Regions from separate parts of the Pseudarthrobacter woesei genome, predicted to be linked through region 2. Evidence: riboswitches for the same ligand, from Rfam matches in the RefSeq annotation. Region 2 holds a riboswitch; the other holds the start of a gene.
What was found. A riboswitch is a leader RNA that binds a small molecule or an ion and turns the genes downstream of it on or off. The one in region 2 is predicted to bind cyclic di-AMP.
Positions count from the first base shown of each region.

Region 1: it holds a riboswitch for cyclic di-AMP, as region 2 does, so the genes downstream of both, ACZYZE_RS07815 (M23 family metallopeptidase) here and ACZYZE_RS18230 (NlpC/P60 family protein) in region 2, are expected to answer to the same signal.

Region 1 covers NZ_JBVAYU010000004.1:66,937-82,452, forward strand. The annotation lists gene ACZYZE_RS07755 (sensor histidine kinase) at 1-611, opposite strand, end outside; gene ACZYZE_RS07760 (response regulator transcription factor) at 617-1,327, opposite strand; gene ACZYZE_RS07765 (hypothetical protein) at 1,554-1,814, shown strand; gene ACZYZE_RS07770 (FHA domain-containing protein) at 1,817-2,692, shown strand; gene ACZYZE_RS07775 (DNA repair helicase XPB) at 2,733-4,388, opposite strand; gene ACZYZE_RS07780 (helicase-associated domain-containing protein) at 4,385-6,877, opposite strand; gene ACZYZE_RS07785 (hypothetical protein) at 6,888-7,121, opposite strand; gene ACZYZE_RS07790 (cold-shock protein) at 7,300-7,683, shown strand; gene ACZYZE_RS07795 (DUF3027 domain-containing protein) at 7,692-8,408, shown strand; gene ACZYZE_RS07800 (MFS transporter) at 8,453-9,787, shown strand; gene serC (phosphoserine transaminase) at 9,837-10,964, opposite strand; gene ACZYZE_RS07810 (iron-dependent transcriptional repressor DtxR) at 11,273-11,968, shown strand; cyclic di-AMP (ydaO/yuaA leader) riboswitch at 12,120-12,333, shown strand; gene ACZYZE_RS07815 (M23 family metallopeptidase) at 12,338-13,162, shown strand; cyclic di-AMP (ydaO/yuaA leader) riboswitch at 13,301-13,470, shown strand; gene ACZYZE_RS07820 (NlpC/P60 family protein) at 13,780-14,538, shown strand; gene ACZYZE_RS07825 (HNH endonuclease) at 14,761-15,261, shown strand; gene mobA (molybdenum cofactor guanylyltransferase) at 15,386-15,516, shown strand, end outside.
Region 2 covers NZ_JBVAYU010000021.1:646-16,161, reverse strand. The annotation lists gene ACZYZE_RS18305 (lipoate--protein ligase family protein) at 1-762, opposite strand, end outside; gene ACZYZE_RS18300 (DUF2177 family protein) at 755-1,138, shown strand; gene ACZYZE_RS18295 (thioesterase family protein) at 1,167-1,970, opposite strand; gene ACZYZE_RS18290 (hypothetical protein) at 2,211-2,558, opposite strand; gene ACZYZE_RS18285 (endonuclease/exonuclease/phosphatase family protein) at 2,936-3,649, shown strand; gene ACZYZE_RS18280 (SulP family inorganic anion transporter) at 3,659-5,353, shown strand; gene ACZYZE_RS18275 (YegP family protein) at 5,366-5,578, opposite strand; gene ACZYZE_RS18270 (DUF5671 domain-containing protein) at 5,702-7,372, opposite strand; gene ACZYZE_RS18265 (LpqB family beta-propeller domain-containing protein) at 7,369-7,902, opposite strand; gene ACZYZE_RS18260 (DedA family protein) at 7,972-8,622, opposite strand; gene ACZYZE_RS18255 (DUF5129 domain-containing protein) at 8,781-10,238, shown strand; gene ACZYZE_RS18250 (DUF1918 domain-containing protein) at 10,262-10,453, opposite strand; gene ACZYZE_RS18245 (serine hydrolase) at 10,509-11,597, opposite strand; gene ACZYZE_RS18240 (helix-turn-helix transcriptional regulator) at 11,896-12,093, opposite strand; gene ACZYZE_RS18235 (dihydrofolate reductase family protein) at 12,328-12,885, shown strand; gene ACZYZE_RS18230 (NlpC/P60 family protein) at 12,994-13,746, opposite strand; cyclic di-AMP (ydaO/yuaA leader) riboswitch at 13,751-13,951, opposite strand; gene ACZYZE_RS18225 (hypothetical protein) at 14,120-14,389, shown strand; gene ACZYZE_RS18220 (DNA alkylation repair protein) at 14,413-15,081, opposite strand.

The sequences.
Region 1 (15,516 bases), on a different contig from region 2:
AGGTCGCCGGCAGCGATCGCCGCGGCGGTCTTCTCCACCCGGGCCAGCGGCCGGAAGGACCGGGCAATGCTCCAGGTGGCGATGAAGAAGGCCAACACGAGGGTCAGCAGGCCCACGCCGACCACCACCAGGACGGCGTGTTCCATGACGGAGTCGACCGGCCAGAGCGGGAGCCCGATGACCACGACGGAGTTGCGCTGGTTGGTGTCGACGACGTTGAGGGCAACCACCCGCCAGTTGCGCCCGTCCGTGCCGCGGACCTGGAACGGGACCTGCGCCCTGTCCTTGGCATCCGCGGCGGTCATGCTGCTGATGGCCGGGTGTAGTTCCTTGTCGCCGCCGAAGGGAATAGCGGGCAGCCCCGGCGTCAGCAGCATCAGCGAATAGTCGGTCGGAATGCTCTGGTTCTGGTCCTGCAGCTGGCTGAAGGACTGCTGCTGGCGCACCGAATCGACGGCGGCTTTGAGCTTGTCGTCCACCTGGCCCTGCAGATAGCTGTGCAGCAGGGTCAGCGTTCCGGCGCCGGTGGCGGTGAGCGCGACCAGCATCAACGCTGTCATGATGGCGACGAGCTGCGACCTGAGCGAGGCCGACTTCCAACGCTGCAGCAACAAGGTCAGCGCTTCTCGGCCGTCCGCAGCACGTAGCCGACACCGCGTTTGGTCTGGATCAGCGCCGGTGCATCGGGATCAATATCCACCTTGCGGCGCAGGTACGAGATGTAGGATTCCACGATCGAGGCGTCACCGTTGAAGTCGTATTCCCAGACGTGGTCGAGGATCTGGGCCTTCGACAGGACCCGGTTCGGGTTGAGCATAAGGTAGCGCAGGAGCTTGAATTCGGTGGGGGACAGCTCAATCACGGTGCCGCCGCGGCGCACCTCGTGGGCATCATCGTCGAGCTCCAGATCATCGACCCGGATGACGGCGTCGTCGTCCTGCAAAGGCTGGGTACGGCGCAGCACGGCGCGGATGCGCGCCACCACCTCGTCGAGGCTGAAGGGCTTGGTGACGTAGTCGTCGCCGCCCACGGTCAGGCCCATGACCTTGTCCTCGGTATCGTCCTTGGCAGTCAGGAAAAGGACCGGGAAGTGCTTGCCCGAGGCGCGCAGGCGGCGGGTGACGGTGAATCCGTCCATGTCCGGCAGCATGACATCCAGCACCGCGAGGTCCGGGGCATGGAGCTCCGCCGCGGCGAGGGCTTCGCGCCCGTTGGACGCCGAGACTACTTCGAAGCCGGCGAAGCGCAGCGAGGTGGACAGCAGCTCCCGGATGTTCGGTTCATCATCGACGACGAGCAGCTTGGCTTCTGGACCGTTCTTTTTCATGGTTCCCATGATCCTCCCAGACTCTGTGAGTTCTCTGAGTGGCAGATGTGTGTTGCATGGCCGGAGGCCAGCTGCCCGGACAGCACGGGCGTCCGGGCCTCCGCAGTTCGTTCATATGGACACCGGAAAGGCATTCCCCTCCGCCTTCGCCGATATTAGAGTGGCCGTATCGAACTCACCCGGCCGTTGCGGACTGATCGCCGGCACCCAATGAAAAGGACACAAAGTGACGACTGAGGGCAACGCAGCGGACGGTCCAGGCACCGCTGACCGGAGCATCCGGGACTGGGCAGATCTCGCCGAAGAGATGTGGTCCTACCTGACGGGCAAGGGCGCGGCTATCAACTACAACTTCATCGATATGACCATCGAGGTTCCCCGCGACATCGGTCCGGACGCGCCGCGGGCCACCTGGAAACTAAACGGAAGCCTTCGCGTGACCACCAGCGACAAAGACGCGGCGGGTTCCGACGAGAACAGAGGCTGACCGTGGCCGCGCGGTTCAGGGTCGACATCAGCCTGGACTTTTCCCTCCAGGAGGAATCCGGCGTGGAGGCACGCGGATCGGTGAGGGCCTCCGGAAGTGAAGTCGTGGTCTCCCTGGACCGCATTGACGCACTGCTTGGCCAGCGGATGCCGTCCATTCGCGACGTCAGGCCGCTGGCCAAGACACTGTCAGACCAGGGGCTGACGGTTGTCGTGGATGGACCGGAAGGCAGGATCATCAGTCTCGGGGCCGTTGAGGTGCCGGCCGCGCAGCGCGTGATTACCAGGTCACCCCACATCAGGCTGGGAAAGCTGGGGGCCCTCGCGCCCTTGCTGAAACGGGGCCGGCGTTCTCCTGTCCGCGCGTTTTCCCTGTTGCCGCCCGGGACCTTGTTGCCGTTGCTACCGACAGTAAAGCGCAGGATTCCCCGGCGGATCACAACTACCCACTACACCCGGGGCGGCGGACGGCCACGACTGATTTTTGTTCAGGACTCGGAGTCCTGGGACGGACAAGTCCCGCGTGAGTTCAGCCTAAGTGCGGAGCGGGTGCGCATCGGAAGCGATGAATCCGCCGATCTGCAGCTTCCCGGACTCGACGGCGTGCATGCGGAAATAGTCCACAACGACCAGGACGAATACGTGCTGGTCCGGCACGGCAAAGTCAGCGGCAGCTTCGGTCCGGCATCGACATCGGTTTTGCGCACTGGCGCCCGGATCCAAATGGGTAAGTGGTGCCTGGCCTTCTTCCGTGAGGAATTTGCTGACCACGGACGCCCGTTCGGCGGCCGCAGCGGCGGCGAATTCGCTTTTCAACGCCCACAGCGGGACCCCCGGACCGGTGCCATGGAAAAGGACGGGTCGACGTACATCCGCTAGTCCCGGACTCCGCTGGCCCGAAACGCGGTGGAGCGCCGGATCATTCGGTGGGCGAGCTGGTTCCGACGTCGTTCGCGTCCATGATCCGGTAGGCGTAGCCCTGCTCGGCGAGGAAACGCTGGCGCTTGGCGGCGAAGTCCTGGTCCAGGGTGTCCCTGGCCACGAGCGAGTAGAAGCGGGCGGCACGGCCGTCCCTCTTGGGCCGCAGCAGCCGGCCCAGGCGCTGGGCCTCCTCCTGCCGGGACCCGAAGGAACCGGACACCTGGATCGCGACCGAGGCCTCGGGCAGGTCGATGGAGAAGTTGGCGACTTTGGAGACCACCAGCGTCTGCACTTCGCCGGCGCGGAAGGCGTCAAAGAGTTTCTGGCGTTCCTTGACCGGGGTGTCGCCCTTGATCACCGGAGCGTTCAGGCGCTCGCCGATCTCGTCCAGCTGGTCGATGTACTGCCCGATCACGAGCAGCTGCTCGCCGGCGTGTTCGGCCACGAGCCGCTCCACCACGAGGGTCTTGGACTCGGAGGTGGCGCAGAGCCGGTACTTGTCCGCGTCCTCGGCCATGGCATAGGCCACGCGTTCGTCGCGGGGCAGGTCGATCCGGACCTCGACGCAATCCGCCGGCGCGATATAGCCCTGCGCCTCGATGTCCTTCCACGGGGCGTCGTAGCGTTTCGGGCCGATCAGGCTGAATACCTCGCCCTCGCGGCCGTCCTCCCGGACGAGCGTGGCGGTGAGGCCGAGCCGGCGCCGCGCCTGCAGATCCGCCGTCATCCGGAAGATCGGGGCGGGCAGCAGATGGACCTCGTCATAGATGATGAGCCCCCAGTCATTGCCGTCCACGAGCTCCAGATGGGGGTACAGCCCGCCGCGCTTCGTGGTCAGGACCTGATAGGTGGCGATCGTGACAGGGCGGACTTCCTTGACGGAACCGGAGTATTCGCCGATCTCCTCCTCGGTCAGCGACGTCCGCTTGAGCAGCTCGTCCTTCCACTGCCGGGCGGACACCGTGTTGGTCACCAGGATCAGCGTCGTCGTGGAACTCGTGGCCATCGCGGCGGCACCGACCAGCGTCTTGCCGGCTCCGCAGGGGAGCACGACGACGCCGCTGCCGCCGGCCCAGAAGTTCTCCATGGCCAGCCGCTGGTATGGCCGGAGCTTCCAGCCGGTTTCGTTGAGCATGATCGGGTGGGGCGTGCCGTCGACGTAGCCGGCCAGGTCCTCCGCCGGCCAGCCGATCTTGAGCAGCAACTGCTTGAGCTGCCCGCGCTGGGAGGAATGCACCACCACGGTCTCACCGTCGATCCGCGGGCCCAGCAGGGGAGCGATCTTCTTGGCGCGGCTGACCTCCTCAAGCACCGGATAGTCGGTGGTGCGCATCACGAGTCCGTGCTGCGGGTCCTTCTCCAGCCGCAGCCGGCCGTACCGGGACATGGTCTCTTCGACGTCGACCAGCAGGGAATGCGGCACCGGGAAGCGGGAGTACTTGAGCAGCGTGTCCAGCACCTTTTCGGCGTCGAGCCCGGCCGCCCTGGCGTTCCAGAGGCCCAGCGGGGTGAGCCGGTAGCTGTGCATGTGCTCGGGGGCGCGCTCCAGTTCCGCGAAGGGCGCGATCGCGTGGCGGGCTTCGGTGGCCAGCTCATGGTCAACCTCAAGCAGGATGGTTTTGTCACTCTGGACGATCAGCGGTCCATCGTTCACTGGAGCAATTCCTCTGCGGCCTCTACGTCAATAATCCGGTGGATGGACAGTACACGTTCGGTTTCCTTGTCCGGATCAAACACCCGGACCCGTCCACCGTTTACAGCTACCGGAACAACGGTTTCGCGGACGGCATTCCCCATGCTGTCAACCACATTCATCACCACGCGCTGTTTCAGCCGGATCGCCTTCTGCAGGGTTTCCAGCCCAAGCTGGGTCGCCTCCTCGCTGCCCGCAGCCGCCGCGGGGTGGCCGCCGGTCCCGCCGGCCGCGGGCCGCTCGCTGCGCAGGACCGCCAGTTGGGCGTCGACGTCGGCCTCCGGAGGGGCGGTGCGCGGGGCGCTGTAGACCGGACGGGTGCTGCCCGGCACTGCGGTGCTGCGGCGGAGCCGGACGAAGCCGGACTCGGATTCCTCCACGGCCGGGGACAGCCCCAGGCTGCGAAGGAGCTGCGCCGTTTCCCGGGGCGCCGCGTGCGCGATCAGTACGGTGGGCGCAATCTTGATCAGCCCCAGGCCGGAGGCGGCAGAGGTGTTGAGCAGTTCCAGGATGGCGGTTTCGTCGTCGCTCTGGATGAAGCTCGCCGCGGGCCCAACCCGGAGCCTGGCGTGCCGGGCGGCGGTGTCTTCGATGAGGTAGCTGAGCGGCTGCGGGATGGCAGTGGCCGAGTGCAGGCGCAGGAACTCAAGCAGGGACTGCGCCTCCTGGCCCGCGTCGAGGGCACGCCGGACCGAAGAGACGGAGAAACGGTAGATGGTAGCCGGGCCCTGCCCTTCGGCGTCTGCCATGGTCAGGAGCTTCTCGCTCAGCTCCGGTGCGAGGTAGCCCGGCGCCACCGCGGTGAGGTCCGCCTGGAGCAGCACATGGTTCAGGGCCGCCGGCAGGTGTTCGCCCAGGATACCCAGGGCGTCGTCGGGCTGCTCGGCGGCGATCGCCGCCCCGATCTGGGAGAGGGCCCCGGAGCCAATCAGTCCCAGCATTTCCGCCTCGGCCAGGACGCCGCGGATCAGCGAACTGAAGCGCCGTGCCATCCGCGGCTGCGTCCAGTCGGCGCGCTCCAGCACGGCCGCGGCGTCCAGTACCGGGGCCCGGCCGTCCGGCGCCGCGGCTTCCCGGGTGAGTTCGCGGAGGATTTCCAGGATCCGTTTACGGACCACCGGGGCGTCCGGCCGCTGGGCCTCCGCGGAGAGCGCGTTGATGGTTGTGCCGGCCGCGCCGCGGTGTACGGCGGGGCCGGAGGTGACGCCGTTGACGGGCTGGCCCACCAGCGAGGGCGCGCGCTCGCTGGCGAGCCAGGCGTTGACGAGCCAGAGCCACTGCTCCTGCCTCGGAAGCGTCAGCCACTCCAGCTGCGGGGGCTGGACCCAGGCGGAACTGTCCACGTCCAGCCGCAGCAGACCGGACAGGGCGCAGAGCTCGGCCAGAACCCCCGCCTCGTGCAGTTCGATCCGCAGGGCGTCGGACAGCCGTTTCATTTCCCGCACGCCGACGCCTCCGCTGCGCAGCGTGACGAGGGGCTGGTCGCGGACAACGTAGAGCAATTCACCCACGAGCCGCAGGGTCTCTGCGATGGCGCCCAGGGCCGCGTTGCGGCGCAACGCGGCACTCGTATAGCCCAGCCGAGGCGCGGGGGGCGTCAGGGCGAAGCTCTCGATGACAAAACCGCCGCGCAATGAAATCCCGACGCTGTGCGGGAGTTCCACGTGGGCGGCGTCCAGCGGTACCAGCAGGCCGCGGGCCAGGAGCCAGTCCACCGGCCCGACGTCGGCGCCCTCGTTGAGCACGGAGGCCCGCCGTTGCGCTTGGGGTACCGCGCCCATGGCCCAGTTCCCGAACCGGGCCAGCAGCGCCGTCGTGCGCTCCGGGGCGGCCGCGAGGATCTGCAGGAGGGATGCCGGCGTTGCTGTCCAGTGCTGCAGCGACAGTGCCGCCTCCATCGGCGTTGTGGCGAGGGAGATCGCTGCGCCGCTGCGGTGTAGCTCCGCGACGAGCTGCACGACGCGCGCCGCGAATGCCGGCTGGAGCCGGACCAGTTCGGTGTAACTGCGCCCCAGCCCGGCCGGGTAGATTCCGATGACGTCCTTCAGGCTGCCCACCGGAAGGTAGTACCGCTGCCTTGCGGCGGCGGGCGACGTTCCATGCGGAGGTTCAGCCCGGTGCACGAGGGCCAGTTCCTGCAGCGAATGCAGCATCTTTTCAATCGAGGCAAGCGTGGACCCGCTGATCAGCTTTTTCAGTGTCGCAGCGGAGGCGCTGTGCCCGGTGTCCGTGTTGGTGCAAAGGTGCAGGGTTTCCAGCACCTGCATCTCGGGGCGGTTGAGCCGCTCCAGCGCCCGCTGCACGCTCACGCGGCCGCTCGCGCGTGCGGCGAGGGCGGCGAAGTCCGGGACACCGGGGGAGATGAGGTCCGGCCGCGCGGAGAACAAGGCCCGCAACGAGTCGTCGCTGCGTGCCTGGAGTTCCTTGCTGAGCGCGCGGATAAGGGACATCAGACCAACGTTACCTTTCGCCGGGTCCACGCGTCCGGCGCCGGGCTGCGGCCCCGTCGAGTACGAGGAAGAGCATCAGCAGGAAAGCCAGCGGCAGCCCATAGAGGGCGGCGGAGGTGACCCAGACAGGGGCCACAGTGTTGGCGAAGGCCATAGCCATGACTGCGCCGACGGCAATCAGGGACAGCACGGCGACGGCCGCCGCCATGATCAAGAGGGGCCGCCGGAAGCGCAGTGGTGTCATGGGAGTAACGCTAACAGCCCGGTCCAGCCCGCGCCCCAACGCCGCAAACCGGGTCCGGCAGGATAACCTTGAGGGAACAGACCAACATGGTCCGGGCAGCCACACCCTGAACCCGCATATCAATGCGGATGCGGTGGCCGCCGGCTGTGTCCCCAGCAGAACGAAGAAGGTTGATTACGTGCCTACCGGCAAGGTCAAGTGGTATGACAAGGAAAAGGGCTTCGGATTCCTCGCGGGCGAGGACGGCCAGGAAGTCTTCCTGCCCAAGTCCGCACTGCCCGAGGGCATAACGGATCTGAAGGCCGGCACCCGCGTCGAGTTCGGTGTGGCCGACGGCCGCAAGGGCGCCCAGGCCCTGGGCCTGCGGGTACTCGACAAAACACCGTCCATCGCCAAGGCCAAGCGGCCCAGCGCGAGGGATCTCGCGCCGCTGGTGCAGGACCTCGTCTCCGTCCTGGACAACCTGTCCGGGACGCTTTCCGCGGGCAAATACCCGGAAGGCAACAAGGGTAAGGCGATCGCCGTCGCCCTGCGTAAGGTTGCCGACGAGCTGGACGCATAGGCTCGGCGATGACTCCGGAACCTGAACACAACGCGCCCGAAGCCTCCGGCACCGCCGGATCCAAAATCGCCGGATCCAAAACCGCCGGGTCAAGTGCAGCCGGAGCCAAAGCGGCGGGGTCCAAGCCGCGCGCCGGGGTTCCTGCCTGGCGCACCGGCAAGCCCGACGCCGTCCTGGCCGCCGCCGTCGACGTCGCCCGCACCGCGGTGGAAGGCATCGCCGCGGCCGAGCAGATCGGCCCGCACCTGGGCGCCAAGAGTGAGGGTGACCGTCTGGTAACCCACCTCTTCGAATCGAAGCTGGCCGGCTACGGGGGCTGGCGGTGGTATGCCGTGCTCACCCGCAACTCGCGGTCCAAGGCCGTCACGGTCGACGAGCTGGGCCTCCTGCCCTCCGACGACTCGATCCTGGCGCCCGAGTGGGTCCCGTGGGCCGAACGTGTGCGCCCCGGGGACGAACAGGGAGACGAGGCAGGGGCCGAAGTCGCCGCTTCCGAAAGCCAGGACCAGGCTGTCGGCGAGCCTGCCGCGGAGGACGCCCCGGCAGGGGCCGACTCCTCGGTAGGGGACGGTTTCGAGGAGGACGACACCGCCCCCGAAGACGACTCTGATGACGCGGACGGCAACGCCGACGGCGCCGGCGACGAGTACGACGCCGACGACGTGGAAGTCGACGCCTCGAACGACGAGGCGTCCGGCGAAGCGGCCTCAGACAAGCTCGACTAGGGGTTGGAACCGGCAGGGGAGACGAGCTGTGGAGGCCGGGCATGATGTCCACCTTCAAGTCCCTGCACGTCCTGAACTACCGGATCTGGTTCATCGGGGCGATCATCTCCAATATCGGCACCTGGATGCAGCGCACTGCCCAGGACTGGCTGGTCTTTGACCGCCTGACCGAGCACGACGCGGGCGCCATGGGCATCACGATGGCACTGCAGCTTGGGCCTCAACTCTTCCTGGCTCCGGTGGCGGGGCTTATGGCCGACCGTTTCAACCGCAAACAGCTGCTGGTCGGAACGCAGTCCGCGATGGCGCTTCTGAGCGCGGGCCTGGGCATCCTGGTGCTCTCCGGTGCCGCGCAGCTCTGGCATGTCTACGGCTTCGCCCTGCTGCTCGGCGTCGTGTCGGCCCTCGATGCCCCGGTGCGCCAAACCTTCGTCTCCGAGCTGGTCCGCGACGACTACCTGCCCAACGCGGTGGCCCTCAACAGCGCCTCCTTCAATGTGGCCAGGATGATCGGCCCCGCGGTGGCCGGCCTCCTGACGGTGGCAGTCGGCCCCGGCTGGGTCTTCCTGATCAACACCCTCACCTTCGTGGCGCTGCTGCTGAGCCTGTGGAAGATCCCCAGGGCCTCGCTCCGCCAGTTGCCGAAGGCCGCCGCGGGCAAGGGCCGGATCCGGGAAGGGCTGCGCTATGTGCGGTACCGGCCGGACATCGTGGTGGTGCTCGTAGCGGTCTTCATCGTGGGAACCCTGGGGCTGAACTTCGTGCTGTTCATCGCGGCCATGGTCGGAACGGAATTCGGCCTCGACGCCGGAGCCTTCGGGCTGATGAACTCGATCATGGCCATCGGCTCCGTGACCGGGGCGCTGCTGGCGGCCGGCCGGAAGAAGCCCCGGCTGCGGGTCATCTTCGGGGCTGCCGGGGCGTTCGGCGTGACCTCGGGCATCGCCGCCCTCGCGCCCAGCTACTTCTGGTTCGGCGTCGCGCTGGTCCCCGTGGGCCTCTTTGCGATCACCATGATGACCAGCGCAAACAGCTACGTACAGACGACCACGGACCCTGTGATGCGCGGCCGGGTGATGGCGCTCTACATGGCGATCTTCATGGGCGGCACACCCATCGGGGCGCCGCTGGTGGGCTGGATCGCGAACGTCGCCGGCCCCCGCTGGTCCATGAGCGTCGCGGCGGCCTCCGGCCTGGTCGCCGCGCTGATCGGGCTGCTATGGATCATCCGGGCGAAGCGGCTGCGGATCCGCTTCGACCGCAGGGCCCGCGGGCTGCACTACTTCCACGTCGAATCCGGGCGCGGTGCCGGCGGTTCCGGCGGTCACGCGAACGGCGCCGCCCGGGAAACAGACCCGGACGACGCCGTCGATCCCTGACGCGTCAGCGGTCAGTGTGCTGCGTGCTGCGTTTTGTCGAGCCGGAAGATTACTTCTTCAGCTCGCCCACGACGAAGTCGATGCACTCCAGCAGTGCCGACACATCGTCCGGCTCGATCGCCACGAACGTGGCAATACGCAACTGGTTGCGTCCCAGCTTGCGGTACGGCTCGGTGTCCACGATGCCGTTGGCGCGCAGCACCTTGGCGATCGCCGCGGCGTCGATGGAGTCGTCGAAGTCGATCGTCGCGATCACGTTGGAGCGGTCCTCAGCCTTCGCCACAAAGGGAGTGGCGTACTCCGAGGCCTCGGCCCAGCGGTAGATCCGTCCGGCCGAATCCGCCGTGCGCGCCGAGGCGAAGTCCAGTCCGCCGCTTGCGTTGAGCCACTGCACCTGGGCGTCCAGCGTGACCAGCGTGGCCAGGGCCGGGGTGTTGTAGGTCTGGTTCAGCCGCGAGTTATCAATCGCCGTCTGGAGGTCCAGGAAGTCCGGGATCCAGCGGCCGCCGGCCTTGATCCGGGCCGCACGCTCCAGCGCTGCCGGAGAAAACAGGCCAAGCCACAGGCCGCCGTCGGACGCGAAGTTCTTCTGCGGGGCGAAGTAGTAGACATCCGCCTCGGCCACATCCACGGCCAGGCCGCCGGCCGCGGACGTGGCATCGACCAGCACAAGGGAACCTTCGTCGGAACCGGCCACACGCCTGACCGGGGCGGCAACGCCGGTCGAGGTCTCGTTCTGGGGCCACGCGTACACGTCGACGCCGGCCTCCGCCTTGGCCTCCGGACGCGTGCCCGGCTCGGACTTGATGATGGAGGATTCCGCGAGGAACGGTGCCTTGTTCGTGGCCGAAGCGAACTTCGAGCCGAACTCGCCGAAGGACAGGTGCTGTGCCTTGTTCTCCACGAGGCCGAAGCTGGCAATGTCCCAGAACGCCGTGGAACCGCCGACGCCGAGGATGACCTCATAGCCTTCGGGGGCGCGGAAAAACTGGCTGAGGCCATTACGCACAGAGCCAACGAGGCCCTTGACCGGCGCCTGGCGGTGGGACGTACCCAGCAGCTTCGTCGACGCGGCGAGGGCATCCATCTGTTCCGGACGGACCTTGGACGGTCCGGCGCCGAACCGGCCGTCCCTGGGCAGGAGGTTTGCGGGGATCGTGATGCTGGTGTCGCTCACAGTGGCTCCAATTTTTGATCTGGTACAAAGCGCTGGTACAAAGTGTGGCTCCGGAGCTGGCCCGGCGGGGTGGCTGCAACGGAGCCTACTTTCATTCTGCCTGACTGCGCCGGACTGGCGGGAAAGGAGCCCGACATAGTCCGGTCATTGAAAACGTTGCCGGGGTACCGTGGGGCGCCGCGAAATTATCCGGACAAATTCAAAATAGGCTAGGCTGTCCTGCGAGCGTACGGCCGAGCTCGCCAGGGCTCATCCTGCACGCGGTACGTGGGAATGACGCAAGGACAGCGCTCGAGGAGCTGAGCTGAATGACGGATCTGATCGATACTACGGAGATGTATCTTCGGACCATTCTGGAGCTTGAAGAAGAAAACATCGTCGCCCTCCGCGCGCGCATCGCCGAGCGGCTCCGCCACTCCGGGCCCACTGTTTCCCAGACCATCGGACGCATGGAACGCGATGGTCTGGTGGTTGTTTCCGGCGACCGGCACCTTGAGCTGACCGAAACCGGCCGGAAACGTGCCATTGAAGTCATGCGCAAGCACCGTCTGGCCGAACGCCTCCTGGCCGACGTGATAGGCCTCGATTGGGCCTACGTCCACGAGGAAGCCTGCCGCTGGGAACACGTGATGAGCGAACGCGTGGAGCGGCGGATCTTCGAACTGCTCAACCACCCGACCGTTTCCCCGTACGGCAACCCGATTCCTGGCCTCGCCGAACTCGGAGGCCCGCCGTCCCCGCCGCACCCGGTCGGTGTCGTGAACCTGCTCGAAGCCATGGCCGGCTACGGAGCCGATTCCCGGATCACGGTCAACCGGCTTGCCGAGCCCATCCAGGTGGAGCCGGAACTGCTTGTCCAGCTCGACGAGGGCGGGATCCGTCCCGGTGCCCGAGTCTCGCTGGAGCGCGTCGGCGAATATATCTCGGTCCGAGTGCCGGATATCGAGGGGGCCCTCGAGCTGCCGCCCGAGGTCGCCGCCCATGTTTTTGTTACGGTCGGTTAACCCCACTTCAGCCATCACTTGTGGGATGACCCACAAGTTGTGCACTACTGCCGATAACGGATTTATCACCGGGCGGCTTAATCGCCTATAGTTGATGACTAGTACCGATACCAAAGCGTTATCTGATCCGAAGCCGAGCTCTGCCAGCGGATCAGTCGCAGAGTCACCTTCTGGCAGGGGCGGGGGAACCACTTCCGGCTGTTTCAACACAGCCTTGGGGTGAAGTCCGTCAGCGGCAAGCACACTCCAGTGAGGGACTTTTTTTGGATGCCTCTGTGTCTGGGTGCTTGCTACGGCGGACCGGGTCTTTGATCTCTCTGACCCGAATCCGACAGCTAACTTCGCAGGCTATCCAGAGAGGAACCGTTCTTGACCACCCAGACCGCCAGGGGCCGCCGCCGTGCGACCGGCCCCGCTCCGGAGCCGCGTCCGACCGCCGCCTCATTGGCCGACCGCCCACGCGACGCGCACCGCGATGAACGCCGCGGCCGCCGCAGCCCGTTCCGGCAGGTCACCGACTTCGCCGCCGCCAGCGGTGTTGGGCAGAAGGCCGGCATTGCCCTGGCCGCCACGGGTCTGATCCTGACAGTCACGGTCCCCGCGACCGGTCCGGTCACGGCCACCAACGCCGGTTCGCCCGCCGGATCAGTCTCCGCCGCCGCCCAGCCGGATGTTACTGCCGCTGCCGCCGCCAAGATCGACTTCAACCGCACCGCCGTCACCACCCAGGGTGATCCGGACGGCAAGCTCAAGCAACTGCTGAGCGCCCAGGCCGCCGGCACCATCACGCGTGCCGCCTCTTCGGGAAGCCTTGGTGCACCACTGGATCGGATGGACACCGTTTCAGCCTTCGGGCTGCGCGTCAGCCCCATAACCGGCGGTTCCGGCGAGTTCCACCGCGGCCAGGACTTTGCGGCCCAGTGCGGAACAGCAGTCCACGCTGCCGCCAGCGGCACCGTCACGTTCGCTGGATGGCACCCCTACGGCGGCGGCAACCGTGTGGTGATCGACCACGGCAACGGCCTGGAGACCACCTATAACCACTTGTCCTCCTCAAGCGTCCGCGTCGGCCAGCAGGTCTCCCGCGGCGATGTCCTGGCGATGAGCGGGACCACCGGCGCCTCCACCGGCTGCCACCTCCACTTCGAGGTCATGGTCAACGGCGAAGTCGTGGACCCCACCGGCTGGCTCTAAGCCAAGCCGATGGGTCACTCTCGCATTCCTGTGACACGCCGTGATCTGAATGTGACATTGAATCCCAACTGCTGTACCGTATGAGGTACGCCAACTTTTCCGAAGTTGGCGCTCTTGAGTGGATTGCCTAGCTCTGCCACCGCTCAAGGTCCGTTCGCATTACATCGTCTGGCAGGGGCGGGGGAACCAATTTTGGTCTTCGAAAGAAGACCTTGGGGTTAAGTCGCAAAGCTTCCCAGGAAGCGGCGCGGCCGGGTGACTCCCATCCGAATCCGACAGCTCACCTCGCAGGCATTGGGAGAGGCTACTTTTCGTGTCTTCACGCCACAATGCTGCGCTTCACCGCGCTTGCGCGGCTCTTACGAGCCCGCTGGAATCCAACGTTCGTGCTGCCCTTGCCGGCGCCCGGAATGGATCCCACACCGCCGTCTCAATCTCTGCTGAGTCCGGCCCGCAGGCCAAGCACCTGCATGCAGTTCCCGTTTTTGGCGCGTCTTCGCATTACACCCTTCGCTAAGTAACCCATTCGGGGCGATCCGGCGTACCCCCAAGATGCCGGAGCGTCCTCAGACTGCGCCCAAAAAGCGCTTTCCAAGGATCACGAAAGAGAGAACTTAATGACTACTCGTGCAATCGCACGGCACCGCGCCGAGGTCACCAAGACCAACTCGCTGGCTGTCATTGCCAAGGCTGTCGGCGACAACGCCGGCGGCATGGGCCGCCAGGCTGCAGTTATCGCTGCCGCTTCCGGTTTGGTTCTGACCAGCGGTATCGCAGCCAACGCTGCTGAGGCCAATGTTCAGCGCGAATCCACCTCCGCTTCCACGCTCGAAGTCCAGTCGGCATCTCCGGCAACCATCTCGGCTGCTTCCACGATTGCGATCTCCTACGAGAAGCCGGCAGTCACCACCACCCCGGCTCCCGTCGTCGAGGCCCCGAAGCCGGTCGTCAAGGTCCAGGAAGCTGCGACCGCTGCCAAGACCGCCAGCACCAAGGTCGGCGCCACCGCGGCTGTTGCCGCACCGGCTGCCGCTGGCGTTGCCAGCGGCAAGGGCTCCACGATCGCGGCTGCTGCCTACGCCCAGCTCGGCGTTGCGCAGGACTGCACCGCACTGGCCACGAACGCACTGGCCGCTGCCGGCATCAACTACCACGGCTGGCCGGCAGGGTACCTGTCCCTCGGCCGCACCGTGAGCGCCGCTGAAGCGCAGCCGGGTGACCTCGCCTACTACCAGAACGGTGGCGCGGGTATGGCCCACATCGCTGTATACGTCGGCAACGGCATGGCCGTCCACGGCGGCTGGAACGGCGGAACCACCTCTCTGCAAAGCGTCAACGTCGGCTCCGGCCCGGTCTTCATCCGCGTCGGCGGCTAAGAGACCAACTGCCAGCAACACCAAGGACCCCTGCCCCTGCGGCAGGGGTCCTTTGTGTTGCCGCGGGATGAATTTCAGCCGACACGGGTATCCTCCGGCGAAAAAAATTCGGTGATCCGGCACTCGCGTGTTTACTCTTGTGGTGTCGATCCATAGCCCGACCATGCACAGGGCAGCCGGCCCTCGTGCCCCTGGCGGGTGCGGCCGTGAAGAGGTATGCGGATGCGCACTCTCGTTCTGAATGCTGGATATGAACCGCTGGCGGTAGTGACCTTCCGCCGGGCGCTCGTTCTTGTGCTGACTGGAAAAGCCAGTGTCGTGGCCGAAGGCGACGATCCCGTCGTCGGGCCAACGGACATCCTCGGCCGGCCGTCGGTGATTCTGCTGAATCGCTACATCAGGCCCCGGTACAACACCAGGACGGCTGTCAGCCGCCGTGGCGTGCTCCGCAGGGACGGACAGCGCTGCGCCTACTGCGGTAAAGCTGCCCACACCATCGACCATGTCCACCCCAAATCCAGGGGCGGAGCTGATTCGTGGGAAAACCTCGTCGCCGCCTGCCTGCGGTGCAACAACACCAAGGGTGACCACACGCCGGCCGAGATGGGCTGGAAACTCAGCTTCCTCCCGGGGCCGCCGAAAGGCGCGATCTGGCAGATCAAAGAACTGGAAAAGCCGACGCCGGCCTGGGACCCGTTCCTGTTGCCGGAATCTGCTGCCTGACCCGGCCCGCCGCTCCCGGGTGAACGTGCCTGGGCCGCGCTAGGCTTGGCCGGTGGAATTCGATGCTGTCATTCTCGCCGGCGGGCGCTCCTCCCGCCTGGGTGGCGTGCCCAAGGCCGGGCTGGTGTACCACGGCGCCACCCTCCTGGCGCGTGCGCTGCAGGCCGCGCGGGACGCCGGGACAGTCGTCGTTGTCGGCCCGGACCCCGGAACGCTTCCCCGTGGTGTGCTGAGCTGCCGCGAGGACCCGCCGTT
Region 2 (15,516 bases):
GCTGCCGAAGTCGCCGTAGTCCAGGGTCGCGTAGCGCGCGTAGGTGTCGATCACGGCCGCCTCGATGGCGTCGACGTCCAGGTGCGGGACAAGGTCGTTCACGGCGCCCGCCGTCGCCGGGTCCCAGTCCAGGCCCAGGGCCGCATAACCCGCTTCCAGCACCGCGCGGATCGGGGCGGAGTTCTCCACGACGATGACCGAGCTGAACAGCCAGCCGCCGGCCACCACCCGCTGGGCCGTGCCGATGAGCTTGAGCTGGTGCTGCGGAAACTCCGGATCCTGGCCGTGGACGCTGAACTCGCCGGGGCAGTACTCGCCGGGGATCTCGCCCACGGCGGCGTCGACGCCGGCGCTCCGGAGGGCGTGGGCGAGGAGTTCGCCGAAGAAGGAGAAACGCCCCTTGGCGCCGGCGATCGCATCCGTGGACGGTTCCAGGTGATCGATCACCAGGGTCCCCTCGTGATACGCGGCGGCGCGTCCCCCGGCCTTGCGGACCAGCGGCTCGAAGCCCAGATCGCGGCAGGCCTGTGCCGCGGCGTCGAAGCCCGGCAGGTGCGTGTCCCGCTGTCCGAAGGCCACGGTGGGAGCCGGCCGGTACAGCCGCAGCATGGGCCCCACCTCGCCGGTCTTGACCTTCCGCAGGAGCTCGACGGCGAAGTCCAGGTCCGCGGCGGCGCCCAGGGATTTGTCCTGCCGGAAAATCGTCAGCGTCCGTGGTGCCACCGCTGCCTCCGGCATCTTGTTATGCTCCCTTATGGTCATCTTGCAGTTCCTCGTCGTAGCCGCCGCGTTCGCCGTCATCGATTCGGTCTGGCTCAAGTCAATGAGCAAGTTCTACCGGAGCCATCTGGGGCACCTCATGGCGGACAAGCCCCATCTAGGGTACGCCGTCGTCTTCTACGTCCTCTACATCATCGGGATCGTCTTCTTCGCCCTCCAGCCGGCGCTCGACGGCGGCAGCTGGCTCACCGCGCTGGGTTACGGCGCCGCGTTGGGCACCTTCGCCTACGCCACCTATGACCTCACTAACGCCGCGACCCTGAAAAACTGGCCGCTCATCATTGTGGTGGCCGACATCGCCTGGGGCGCCGTGCTGACGGGCCTGGCCACCGTGGTCGGCTGGCTCGTGTTCCGATAGCAGGGCAGGCGCCGGAGCCGGCCGGGTCCTAGGACTTCCGCAGCGTCAGGATCTGTTCCGCCCGGCCGAACGGACCTGTGAGGTCGTGCAGCACCGTCGAGGTCAGGCCGATCCCGTCCGTGCCGAACGAGACTTCATTGTCCAGGCCCAGCCACTCCCCTTCCGGGCGCCGGTACATGTGGATCTGAAGGTCCAGGTTGGGGAAGGCATAGCTGCCCTTGCCCGGCGGGACGCGGGCGGCGATCCCGTTGGCGGTGTCCACCAGCCCGATCAGCCTGGCCGGGTCACTGCTGTCCTCCTGGTCCGTCAGGGGGTGCTCGGTGTGCAGCCACACGGTCCCGGAACCGGCGCGGTGGCCGTCCGCGATCCGCATCTGGAGCGAGGCGATGTAACCGCCCGGCCAGACGCTTGAGGCGTCGTACGGCTCGCAGTCCTCCGGCGCCGGGATCCTGGGGTCCTCGAACGCGGCGACCGCGGAGGTGTCGGACATGATCATCCGCCAGGCCGTGGCCCGGATGGCCGTGCGGCCGCCCGCCACCAGTTCTGCCTGCACCAGTTCGATGGTCCGGCCGGGGCGCAGCGTCGTGGTGATGACTTCGAAATCGCCGCCGGGGATCAGTCCGAGGATCTCGTAGCTGAGCCGGGCCATACGCATGTCGTCGCGCGGCTCGTGCCGGTCCAGGCAGTCGGCCATGATGCCGGACGCTGGCGCCATGTGCTGCTCGTGCACGTTCCAGGCGCCCTGGGCATGAATGGTGGAGCGGAACCGCCCGCCGCCCAGTGCCTCGTAATAGAAATCGCCCTCGGCCAGCACCGGTAGTTCAGCAGTCAACGTCGACCCTTTCGCAGCTTCAATCGGAGAATCCCGATCCACCCTATCCCGTGCTGCCATGGCAGGAGTCCTCATGGTGTTGCCGTGTGGTTCCGTGGCCGTTGCACGGTCGTGACCACCTGGTGCAGACGGATTTGGATTTGGCTGCTGTGCCGGACGACTCGCATCGTGACGGCTTCGAAGGATGGGCCGCCCGCCATCCCCATGACCCAACCGGTGATTGAGAGACGCGACATGCCCCTATCGGGTGATGCTGAGCGGCTTCATCGGCAGGACACACGATGCCCGTTGCAGAGTGGCAGGTGCCCCCTCGGCACGGTTGTTCTTGCCCGTGTCATCGCACCAGTCGATGTTGTCCGGGATGGCCGCGACCGCCGCGTCGCCCGCGGCCGTTTGAGCCGGGACCTCAAAGCTGTAAATGAAGCGGCCCGCGTCATTCATCGGGACAGTGGTGTTGACCACCTCGATGCCCGTCGCATCGGTGACAGTCACCTGGATGCGGGCGTTCCCGCCATAGCGGGGATTGCAGTCAGCCTCTGGCGCCGTGACCGTCACCTTGTCGCCGGGTTTGGCACCGGACGGGTTCACCGAAAAGGCGGGCGGGAAACAAGGGGGTTCTCCGTTCCCCAAGGAGGAAGCGCATCCGGAGGCAGCACCAGCTACCAGGATGGCACTGACGGCAAAGACCACGGAAGATCGCCGGCCGTGATCGAAATCTGGATGTCTGCAAGGATCCGCCATTTCCACATTATTGGCTGCCTAGCACCGGGCGGACAGTCTTGCAAGACCGTCGTCCCCGAATCGTTGCCCAGCCGCGGCACGCGGTAGACCCGGCAGCATCCCGGCGATATGGGCCGCTGTGGCCGGGCCGGACCCGTGCCGTCACTGTTCCCGGTCGATCCGCCTGACTGGGTAGACTCGGAATCAGGCTTTCCACGACTATCCTCCGAAGAGGTGCTCCCCTGATTCGAGTCATCAGCTACAACCTCCGCAAGCACAAAGCCAGTGGTGAACTGGTTGACCTGGCCGGCGAATTCGAGATTGATGCTCTGTGCCTCCAGGAGTGCGACACCGACGACCTGCCGGAAACCATCGGCGATCTCCACCTTGCAGACGCCACCAAGGGGAATCGGCTGGGCCTGGCGATCTACTACCGCATGGACCGCTTCACGGCCTACGAGACCAGGACGTTTGCCCTGAAGAAGTCGCTGCACGACCGCGTCCTGTCGCCCGCCCACGAACGGCTGATCGGCACCCGGGTGATCGACAACGAGACCGACCACGACCTGGTCATCGCGTCGTTCCACGCGGCCCCCCTGACCGCCTCGAACTCGCTGCGCCGGAACCAGATCCATGCAGCACATGCCGAATTGCTCAGCATGGGCGGCGGCCTGATGTCGCTGATGGTGGGCGACTTCAACTACCCGTTCTTCACCAAGTACCTCACCGCCCAGATGAAGGACGCCGGCTACGACCTGACACTCAGCGACCGGCGGACCTACACGCGGTACAAGGTCTTCAAGGGTCATTTCGACTTCGCAACCTCCCAGGGGCTCGAGATCGAAAGCGTCGAAACCCTCCCGCGCGGCGCCTCGGACCACCTCCCGATCCTGATTTCCGCCGAGTACGGCCAGGACGCCCCGTCAACTGACGGCCCGCCGTCTCCTGCCGACGCTTAGCCCGACACCGTGCGCCGGGCGTGGGCTGAGAGACTACCGCCCGGCCTCCGGCTGCTCCGTGGCTACCAGCGACCCTGGCTGAAATCCGATCTGGCCGCCGGCGCAGCCCTCAGCGCGTTCCTCATTCCGGCCGGCATGGCCTACGCCGAGGCCGCCGGACTGCCCGCTGTCACGGGTCTTTACGCCTCTATCATCCCCTTGCTCGCCTATGCCGTGTTCGGGCCCTCCCGGGTCCTGATCATCGGCCCGGACTCCAGCCTGGCACCCATGATCGCCGCCGCAATCCTGCCTCTTGCCGGCGCGGAACCGGATCACGCCGTAGCCCTAGCCGGCGTTCTGGCCCTCATGATCGGCGGACTGCTCCTGGCCGGCAGAGTCTTCAAATTGGGTTTCGTTACCGGGCTGCTGTCCAAACCAATCCGCGTTGGCTACCTCAACGGAATCGCCCTGGTCATCATGCTGAGCCAGCTCCCCAAGCTGCTCGGCATCCCGGGCATCGGAGGCTCACTGGTCCACACCGCCACAGGCACCGCCCAGGCTGTGGCCCAGGGCGCCATCAATCCCCTCGCGTTGCTGTTTGGTGCAGGCACCATCGCCGTGATCGTCGTGTGCCGCTTCCTGCCGTGGAAGCTCCCAGGCGTGCTGATCGCCGTCGTGGCAGCCACAGCGCTGACGGCAGCCCTGGACCTGACGACGACGCTCCCCACGGTGGGTGCCTTGCCGCGGGGGCTGCCGGCGCCGGCTCTCGGCGGCATCAGCCTGGCGGACGTTATCGCCTTGCTCGGCCCGGCGGCCGGCATCGCCCTGATCGCCTTTGCCGATACTTCGGTCCTCTCCAAGAGCTTCGCCGCCCGGAACGGAGTCCGAGTCGACGGGAACCAGGAAATGGGTGCCCTCGGAGTTGCGAACGTGGCCAGCGGCCTCTTTGGCGGCTTTCCGATTTCCGGCAGCACCTCGCGCACCCCGATCGCCCTCGAGGCCGGTGCCAAGAGCCCGCTGAGCGGAGTCGTTGCCGCCGCCCTCGTGGTGCTGTTCATGATCGTGGCGCCCGGAGTGACGTCATTCCTGCCCTCAAGCGTCCTCGCCGGCGTCGTGATTGTTGCGGCGTCATCGATCGTGGACATCGGGACGCTGCGGCGGCTGCTGAAGATGAGCCGGACGGAAGCCGCGCTGCTGGCCGCGACGTTCCTCGGCGTCGCGTTTGTGGGCGTACTTGAGGGCATTGTGGTGGCGATCGGCCTGTCGCTGATCGCATTCGTCCTGCGCGCCTGGGATCCCTACCGCACGGAACTGGGCAGCGTGGCGGACGTGCCCGGCTACCACGACCTGAGCCGGCACCCCGAGGGCCAGCGGGTCCCGGGGCTCGTGATCGCACGCTTCGACGCCCCGCTGTTCTTCGCGAACGGGGCCGTTTTCACCGAGCACATCAGGACGCTGGTGGCCAACGCCCGCGGACCGGTGCACTGGGTAATCGTGGCGTCCGAGGCCATCACGGATCTGGATACCACCGCCCTGGATGACCTGGTGGCGCTCGACGACGAACTCGCCAGGCGCGGCATCAACCTGGTCTTCGCGGAGATGAAGGGACCGGTCAAGGACCGACTGATCCGCTTCGGCGTCAGCAGCCGCTTCGGCCCGGACCACTTCTTCCCCACCGTCAACAACGCGGTGAAAAGCTACAAGCGGACCTTCGACCCGGAGTAGCCGCCGCCTGCTTCAGCCCGTTACGCCGGCAATGCTGCCCGGGGCCTCTTCGGTGAGGTCGACGACGTCGGACGCCGCGTTCTTCTTGACGGATTCGACCCCGCCCAGCGCGCTGGCCTTGGACTTGTAGCTCTGCGAAGAGGCGATCACCTCGCCGTTGGAGGCCTTGAGGCGGAAGCGGAATCCGCCGGACTTGTCCTTGTAGACCTCGAATTTTCCAGCCATGGTGCACCTCTGGTTCAGCGTCGGTGGAGTCGGCCGGGTGGGCCGTTAAGCCACAATGTACTGCGCCCGGGAAGCGCTGGCCAGTGATGCGGGCTGGTGAGGCCGGCCAGGGTTCGACGCAGTTCAGCCCAGCAACGGCACAACGTCGATCCTGCCGTCCGGGCTCACCGTCACGAGGACCCGTTTTCCGGTGACGCCCTCCAGCGCTGCCGCCAGCCGGCCTGCGGGTTGCGCCGCGTCCGCAGACGCTGCGGCAGCTGCGGCAGCCGGGCCGGCGTCGGCCCGTCGCCAGACGGTCACAACCGCGCCGGTGGCCTCTTCGATGGCCCGGTGCAACGGTGCCGGATCGGAGCCGGTAACCAGAATGACGTGGCCGATGGTCCGCTTCCGGGCGGGCCCGGCTGCGGCGAGGACGGCCCGGTCGTGCCGCCAGACGGCGAAGTGGTACCCGGCGGCCAGCCCGGTGGCCACGAGCAGGCCGAGCGGGGCTCGGATCCGCTCCACCAGGGTCCCGCCGGCGACGTCGGCCAGGAAGTATTCGAACATCCTGAAACCGATCACCAGCAGGGTGATGACCGCGACCACGGCGCTCAGCCCGAAGACCACGATCAGATATACGCGCCGGGCGCTCAACCCTGCCCCGGATCCACCTGCCGCGGGCTTCCAGGACAGCGGTTTCCACGAGATCCACCAGACCGGGCCGCCCACCAGGAGCGAACTGATCCCGCCCAGCAGCAGCGTGCGCACCCCGGAGCCGGCGAGTGGGGCCGCAGCCATCGCGAGGGCGGCGTTGACGATCACGCCGATTCCGGAGGCGGCTGCCACCAGGGCAACGCCGGAGGTCACCAGCTTCCCGCCCAGCCGGGTGGAGTCCGCCCGGCCGCGCGCCAGGCCCCGGTGGTAGACCCAGACAAGCGAGCCGATCGCGGCTGCGGCGAGCGCCGGGGCCAGTGGCTCGAGCAGGACAGCCATCGGACCGGCGCGGTCGAACGCCAGGCGGAGGAGCACGAACAGCGCAACTCCGGCGCCGCCGAGGGTGAGGATTCCCGCGCCCAGTACGCCGACAAGGATGAGCGCCACGTTGGCGAGCCCGGTGCGCAGCCGCTGGCCGCCGTCGTGCTTCCAGTGCCACCACCAGACCAGCCCGCCGCCCGCGGCCCAGGCGAGCGACTGCAGCACCGACACCCACCAGGGCTCGCCCACGGCTGCCACCACCGTGGCTCCGCGCAGGGCCGCATCAAGCAGGGCCGACAGCGCCGTGACGGCGCCGCCGACGCCCAACACGAGCCCGTAGTAAGTACCGATCACCGTGGGAACGTCGGCGAGGTCGGCGGGACGTTTCCTGTCATGCCGCCACATCCAGCGGTGCCAGATCCAGATGGCGGCCCAGACCAGCCCGGTGGCCAGCGACAGCCGCCATTGCGGCGGTTGCCCGCCGATGAGCGTGGCGAGCGTGCTCAGCAGGTTGCTGGTGGCAATGATCAGGGACAACGCGCAGGCTCCGGCCAGGTACAGGCCCCAGCCGACGGAGGCACGCTCGGACTCGTCGCCGAGCCTGCGCCACACCGCCCACCACAGGACCGCGGCGAGGGGGCCGCCAATCAGGGCGAAGGCCAGCGAGCGCGCCAGCCCGGCGACGTCCCCCACAGCCAGCTCCGTGCCGGCAATCAGGAGCCGTCCCACCAGTCCGCTGAGCCCGACGGCGGCGATCACCACAAGTGCGAACAGCAGCGCGTACGTGATCAGACGCCGCACGGTGCGCTGCGCCGACCCCACGTCCGTGCCGGCGCTCATTGCTTCACCGCCTGGTTTGGGCACACCGTCAGCTGCCAGGGAGCGTTGTCGATGAGCCATTTGCCGCCGGACTTGACCAGATCGAAGCCACCGTCGACCTGGTACTCGGCGTTGCCGAACGGGCCGCCGCCCTCGGACACCGTGATCAGTACCTTCACATCGGCAGACTCCGCACGTTCGGTCGTCGCGACCAGGGTGACCCGGAGGTTGTCCACTGCCATCCGTTCCACGTTGACGCACGAGCTTCTGGCGGAGTCGCTCAGATATGCCGCAGCGGCGGTCTCGTCGCCGGCGATCACGGCGGCGGAATAGCGCTGGACCACACCGGCGGGAGTGCCTTCGTCCAGCGCCGCCGGCTCCCCGCGGGTGAACACAACAACCAGGGCCACGATTACCAGTACGGCGATCGCGGCCAGTATGGCGAGGAGGGTCCGGTCTTGCTTCCGCAGTGCCTGCTCCTGTGCTGCCGGCTCCGCAGGGGTGGCTGCCGGCGGCGGCTGCGGCTCGGGGTCTTTCGCCTCTGGGCTCATGCCGTCAGTATGGAGGAGCAACGGCACCCCGTCACGGTGTCTTTAGGCCTCATTCGGCGGCGGACGCACTCAGCGGTCCCGGCCGGTCCGGTTCCTCCGGCGTTTGACGTTACGGGCAATCAGCCACCCGACGACCGCGGCCACGGCCGCGTAGACGGCGTAGTTAAGGAAGCGCGAATACTCGTCGATGAGCCGGTACTGCGACCCGAGCAGGGCCCCCAGCCCGATCAGCAGACCGTTCCACAGGCTGCTCCCCGCGACAGTGAAAAGGCTGAAGGTCACAAGGTTCATCTTCTGGGCACCGGCCGGCAGCGAAATCAGGCTGCGAACGCCCGGTAATAGCCGGCCGAAGAACACCGCCGACCTTCCGTGGCGGCGGAACCAGCCGGCGGCCCGTTCGAAGTCCGCGCGGTCTACGAGGGGCAGCCGGGACAGCCAACGGATCGAACGATCCAGCCCCAGCCACGCTCCCAGCCAGTACAGGAGCAGCGCGCCCGTATACGCGCCCAGGATACTGGTGAAGTAGACGAGGACCAGGTTCATGGAACCCAGCCTGGCCAGGAAGCCTGCCAGCGGAAGGATCAGTTCGCTGGGAATCGGCGGGAATACCGTCTCGGCCAGGGTGAACAGCCCTACCCCCCACTCCCCCAGCGCATCGACGGCGCGGGCGGCGAACCCGACAACACCGGTGAGATCGTCAACCGGGCCGGGAGCCGTCACGACGGCAGCCGCCCTTCAGTATCCTTGACCACCGGCGCACGCTTCCCTTCCCTGCAGGCTTCGGTGGCCAGCCTAGCCGAACCGCTGCTACGGCAGGAGGCGAAGGCAGGCGCGCACTTCCCGTCGACGCGGCCGGAGGCAGGCACTACGCTCAACAAATGGGTATTCTGCGGAAAGTCCTCGGCGTCGTGGTCCTGGTCCTCATCGGACTGGTGGGCGCGGGACCGGCGGCACACGCGGTCCGGCCGGTCGACGTCGTTGTGGAGGACCGGGCGGGAGTGCTGGACCGAAACACCCTGCTGCCGGCGGTGCAGTCCATCGAGTTCTACCAGCCCACCAAGGTGGCCGTGTATACGTACAACGGCACCGCTGCGGACAACCTCAACGAGGAAGTCCTGCGCTTTGCCCGCGCCGAGCATCCCGATTGGATCAGCGCCGACGGGCAGAAGTGGGCGGACGGGCTGTTCATCTTCGCCCTCGACCCGGTGGGCCGGCATGTCGGAACCTATATGGGGGAAGACCGCAAGGTCTCCCCCGAACAGCGCGATGACATCCAGAACGCGTCCAAAGAACTCCTGCGCGATGCCCAGTGGACGGACGGCACCGTTGCCGGCATCCAGCGCGGCGCGGAACTGATCAACCAGCCCTGGTACCGGTCCACCGCCTTCCTCATCACGGCCTGGACGACGGCGTCTGTGGCTGTCGCCGGGGCTGCTACCTGGCTGATCGTCCGTTGGCGGACCCGGGTGGACAGCCGCAAGGCACTGGCCCGCGGGGATGCCAGCTACGCCAACGTCAGCATGGACCTGCAGGTCACCGAGCTCAATGCCGGCACCATCCCCGAAGCCTCGCGCTATGGCAGCACCGTCCTGGAGAAGCACCGCACCTTCATGGCGAAGTACAACACCGCCACCGGACTCTCCAACCAGGTGCACGCCCTGGCCGCCAGGGACCTGAGCCGGCGGCCCAACCTGAGAACGGTCCGGCAGTTCGCCGACGCCGCAGAGGAACTCGACGTCCTGGACGACGTCATCGCGGACACCAATGCCCTGCTCAACCGGGGCAGCTCATGGGCCCCGGCCTGGGACCGGCAGCTGGCACCCTTCCGCAACGACCTCGCCGCCCTCGAACAGATGCTCAGTAAGCGCCATGCCGAGGGCGACTCCGCGACGGCGGCCGCTCTCCGGTCCTTCCGGGATCAGAGCCACCGGGAACTCGAACGCTGGACGTCCGAGTTGTCGGACGGAACAATCACCCCCGAAACGGCCCTCGACCGGCTGCGGGACGCGCGCACCCACCTCTCCGAACTGCTGAAGAACCACGCCGACACCGTCATCGATGGCTTCGCGAAGAACGACAAGGAAGCCGCGCTGATGCGCAAGGAGATGGAGAGCGCCCAAGCCGGGACCAAGGCGAAGTACGGCCGCACCTACGAGCCCAGCATCCTGGGCACGGTCTACCCGTCCTACTACTTCTTTTCGGTTCCCACATTCAATTCCGGCTTTAACACAGGCGTCAGCAACGTCGGCAGCGCCCGTGGCGGGGGCGGCAGCACCACCGGCTACGGAAGCAGCGGCGGAAGCTTCTCCGGCTCCGGCAGTTCGTCCAGCTTCTAGGGCCGGGATTCCGGGCCGGGCCGTCAGGCTGTTGGGCGGGGTTCGACGACGAAGTCGCCGCCGGGAAACATGATTGTCTCGTGGCCGTCGTCGAACCTCACATGGTACGGCGGCGACCCGTCGGATCCCCTGACCTCCAGGATTTCACCGTGCCGGTCCGAGGATTCGACCGTTGTGCCCCGGATGATGATGCGGTCTCCTTGTGCTGCTTTCATGGCGTTCACCTCCCTTCTTCAGCGTACGGTTCTCGGCCCCTCGGGGGAACGGCCGTCAGAAGAGTCCGGCCGCAATCGTTTTGGTCAGCTGGTGGATGACCCGGGTTCGGGCCGCCATGTCGGACGTATCCCGGCCCAGCGTGTAGACGACGAAGACATAGGCCCGCTCCCCCTGCACCAGGATGCTCGCGTCATGCAGGTTGCCAAAGAGCAGGCCGTATTTGTGGTAAACGGTGATGCCCGCGGGGACGGCGGCCGGGACCAGCGATTCATAGTTGGTGTGCTGCAGGTAGGACAGCAACTGTCCCGTGTTCGCCGCGTTGAGCAACTGGCCGGTGTACAGCCGGTACAGCGTCCGCGCCGTCTCGGCGGGCGTCAGGGTGTTGAGCGTGCGGTCGTAGGTGATCCCGATTGACGCCGCATAGTCGGTCAATCCCCTAGCGCCAACGGCGGCCATGATCAGCGCCCACGATTCGTTGTTGCTCTGCTGGACCATCTGCCGGATCTGGACGCCGGCCGTTGATACCCCCATCCGGGCTGCAAGGGAGGCCTTGCCGGTTTCCACCAGATGGTAGTAGGCCGAGGCGGCGAGGATCTTCGCCGTGCTGGCGGCGACGAACTTTGCCTTCACCCCGTAGTCATGCACCACACCGTCGGTCACATCAATCAGGGCCACGCCCACCTGGTAGCGGCTGTTGGCTGTGATGACGGCATTGATCTGGGCGTCGAGTTTCGGACTGATGGACAGCACCGCAACGGCCGGGACGACGGCGTCCGGCGGCGGCGCCGTCGTCGGCGGCACTTGCGACGGCGGTACTTGCGACGGCGGTACAGCTGAAAGCACGTCGGATGGCGGCAGCCCGGACGCCGGAGGAACCGTGTGTTCCCCGCCGGCCGTTCCCGGGGAATTGGGAGCGGCGGACACGGACGCCCCGGCAGGTGCAACGGCGTCGGCGGGCACCCTGGCCTGGATTGCAATGCAGAAGGAGGTCGCCGAAACCAGGGCGAGTGCGGCGGCGGCCGCCGTCAGGCGATGCCGGCGGATCCGGCCCAACGGTTCCGGCAGGCGCCAGCCGGACCGACGGGTGGCAACATGCGTGTGGCGGCCGCTGCTGTAGTGGCGGCCGGGCCCCCAATTTTCCATCGGGCCTCATCCCCGGCACAGCGAAGGGCTGGGGTGGGCTGTCGCCTCGTACACGTTCGCAGGCATGCTGATCCTCCGTGGGCTAGAACCGCGGTAGGGGCTTCAAAGTTTCTGAATTCTGCTCTGCGGGGGCTCCGAGCGCAAGAGTTTTCGCTTTGGAAAACCTTGGGTCAGGCGCCCAGATCGCGGCGCCGGGAGCGCAACTAGCGCTCGGTGAAGGCTGCGGCCGCTGCGGCAGGCCCAGATTGTCGGCGATTTCTGTCCAGTGCCGGCCGCAGGAACCCTCCCGGGGCGGGAGTCAGCGCACCGTAAGCTGCAGGCCCAGCACGTTGCTCACGGCTATCACGGCCCGCAGCGAGGGGTTTCCGGTGGCGGTCTCGATCGCCCGGACGGTTCGTACCGAGGTGCCGGCCAGATGGGCCAGGTTTTCCTGCGTGATGCCGGCGTCCTTGCGGGCGCTGCGGATGCTCGCTGCAATCGACGCCACGTCACGCATGGCTCCTCCCCTCCGGCAGGATACTGCCGGTGGCGGCAGTCCAGTTCGTTCATCGTGGCCCAGATTCCGCGCTTCGGCAAGATGCTGCCGGTATGGCATGCGGGCGGTGCGGCCTGATTCGGCTCAATGCTGCCGCCCGGCGCCGGACGGCCTCGCCGGTTCTGACCCTGCCTCTGGTCCGGGCCCCGGCGTACGCTGGAGCGATAACCCACAGCCAGATGAAGGAGCCCCGCGATGCGCAAGGTCATTCTGATGATGCAGATATCCCTGGACGGATTCATCGAGGGCCCGGAGCAGGACCTGAGCTGGCACATGGTCGACGAGGAACTGCACCATCACTTCAATGATCAGCTCCGGACCATGGGCGCCTTTCTGGACGGCCGCGTCACCTATGAGTTGATGGCCGGGTTCTGGCCGACGGCGGACCAGGACCCCTCGAGCACTGCACCGGAGATCGACTTCGCCCGGATCTGGCGGGACATGCCCAAGATCGTCTATTCCAGGACCCTGGCGAAGGCCGGCTGGAATACCGCGGTGGTGCGGGACGTCGTCGTTGAGGACGTCGTGAAGCTGAAGGAAGAGTCCGGCGGGGACCTCGCGCTTGGCGGGGCCGAAATCGCGGCGGCCTTCCGGCGGCTCGGCCTGATCGATGAGTACCGGATCTACGTCCACCCGGTCCTGATCGGACGCGGCAAGCCCTTGTTTCAGGAGACGGATACGCTGACAAAGCTCCGGCTGCTGGAGACGCGCGTCTTCGGCAACGGCGTGGTGCTGCTGCGGTACGCGGGCTGACCGGCCGGACCGGCTGGCGGGCTGGCCCGGGCACGCGAAAGGCCGGTTGATCCGCGGCCCCCAAGGCAACCGATCAACCGGCCTTCTGCACGCTGCTGGCGGGTGCTGCTAGCCGGCGCGGACGAAGGTCACGGGGCCGGTGGCGGTGAGCCAGGACAGCGGGTGAACCACTGTCTGGTTCTTGCCGTTCATCCCGCTGCTGAGCACCTGACCGTTGCCGACGTAAATTCCGATGTGCCCGGACTGAACTACCATGTCGCCCGGCTGGGGATCGCCGACTACGCTGCCGTAGTTCATGAACTGCATCGGGCCGAGGTCGCCGACGGGGATTCCGGCTGCGCCAAGGGCCTTCTCGACCAAGGCGGTGCAATCCTGTGTTATGCCCAGTTGGCCGTAAGCGGCGGAGACCATAGTGGCATTTACGCCGCCGGCCGCCGGGGCTGCGGCGGGAGCGGCGGCAGCGACCGGCGCTGCCTGGACCTTCACCGCGGCCTTGGCGGCTGCCGGGGCCGCTGCCGGCGCCTTGGCGGCCGGGGCTGCTACGGGCTTGGGCTGTTCGATCACCGGGGCCGGGGCGGTAGCCACGGCCGGGCGCTCGAAGGTGATCTGGACTGCGGAATCCGCAAGGACCGGTGCACCCACCTGGCCCTTGACATCGACGGACGACGCCGGTGCGGAGTCGCGCTGGACGGGGGCCTCGGCGGCGTTGGCGGCCATGGCACTGCTGAGCACCAGGCCGGAGGCCGCGGCGATCACTGCAGCCTGGCGGCCGAAGATGCCTGCCTTGGCGGACAGGATTGCGGAACGGCGTTTGCTGCGAAGGTCGGCGCGCTTAGGCGCAAGGGTATTGCTGGAAGTCATAAAGGTAGCCTCTCCCAATGCCTGCGAGGTGAGCTGTCGGATTCGGATGGAAGGCACCCGGCCGCACTCTGGCCCTAACTTCGGACTGTGCGGCTTCACCCCAAGACCCCTGGCGAACAGCGGGTCAAAAGTGGTTTCCCCGTCTCTGCCGGACGTTGCTGCGAGTTGTCCCCCGGGCCGCGGCAGAGTTAGGCAATCGGCTGGGGGGCGCCTGTTTCGAAGCAACAGGCACCTAACAACGGTAACGGTATGATCACGGAATGTCACATTGAGGTAACGGAGGAGGTGGTCGCGGGCGGTCTTTTGCACCCGCTGGACCCGGCCCCCGGCATAGGATGATGCCATCAGCGTTCCCCCGAGGCGGAGGCCCGAAATGAACAGCCGCGAAGTCACCAGCCACTGCGTCGCCATCTGCCAGCTAAGCAACCAGCCTCGGGAGGACTTCAGCGTCAATACCGAGCTGCTGGTCCTGGAAAGCGGGGAAGTGCATGTGTCCACGTGGGATGCTGAGCCCCGCGACGGCGGCTTTGACGTCTTCGTCCTGAATGACCGCGTTGACGCTGCGGGCTTTATGGTGGTCACCGACTGGGAGTTCCTGGACGGCAAGGCCTACGCTGTAGTGGAGCGCCGCCCGGCCGCGTAGGCACGTCGCTGCGAATCGGCCCATCAGTACTCCAGTTCGGGCCGGTGCCTCGCCATGTCGGCGACCACCAGGGAGACCGCCTCTGTGGCGATCGCCGCGCCGTCGTCGTCCAACCGGCTGAGCCCGGGTGGCTCTGCCAGCACCGAGCGGGCGCGGCGGACGAATCGGGCCCAGTCCCCCGTACCGGACCGGAGCGCACGCAGCGGGGACAGCAGTGCGGCACGGCGCAACCAGTGGTCGGGATCCCGCACCCAGCGGTCCAGGACGCTGTCCGCGCGCACCCCGCCCACGACGTCGAGCCCCGCGATCATGGGACCGACGACGTCGATGGCGAGCGGATCGACGAGCCCGCGCAATTGCGCCTCGCGGATGAAGCGCTCGATCCGGGTCAGGTCCGTGTTGGTCAGCAGGCGGACGCTGGACTGCAGGAGCACGACGGCGGCGAGGCGGCGCTCGAAGACGGGTACCTCCCACAACTCCGAGCTGAGGGCAGTGATGTCATCGTGCGTCAGTTCCGGGTGGCGGCGGAGGGCGTCGCGGACGGTTCCGCGCACCGCTCCGACCGAGGCGCCGTAGTACTGCAGCTCGGTGCCCTTCGACGCGGTGCCGAGCCGAGCCTGCGTGTCCTCCGCACGGCTCCATGACGACTCGCGCTGCAGCGCAAGGTCCATGAATTCGCCGGCGTCGCTCATTGGTTCATTCTTTCGCACTCTCTGGATGGGCCTTCGGTAACTCCCGGAGCAGCTTCTGAACGAATAGCTCGCCGAAGGCGGCGGGGTCAGCGGTCAGGCCGCCGGCGTAGGCCTATCCCGGACGGGTCACTAGTATGAGGCATGGCCGCGGCAAAAAGAGGTTCAGAGTTGATCAGGCACGTAACCGTTGTCCTGCTCAGCCTCTCTCTATTCGCTACGTCCTGCGCCGCTGGGGAGCCCTCAGCCCCGGGAGATGACGCTGCCCGGCCATCCCCGCGTGAGGCGACGCCTGAAACGCCGGTTTCAAACTCATCAGTCAGTCCTGAAACCTCCCCAGCGGACGGAGCCATCTCCCATACGGCCAGCGCATTGAGTCGGGAGCTTGCCGGGGATGATCGGTTGGCCTCGGTCGAAGTGCTGGAGGGGAGCCGAATT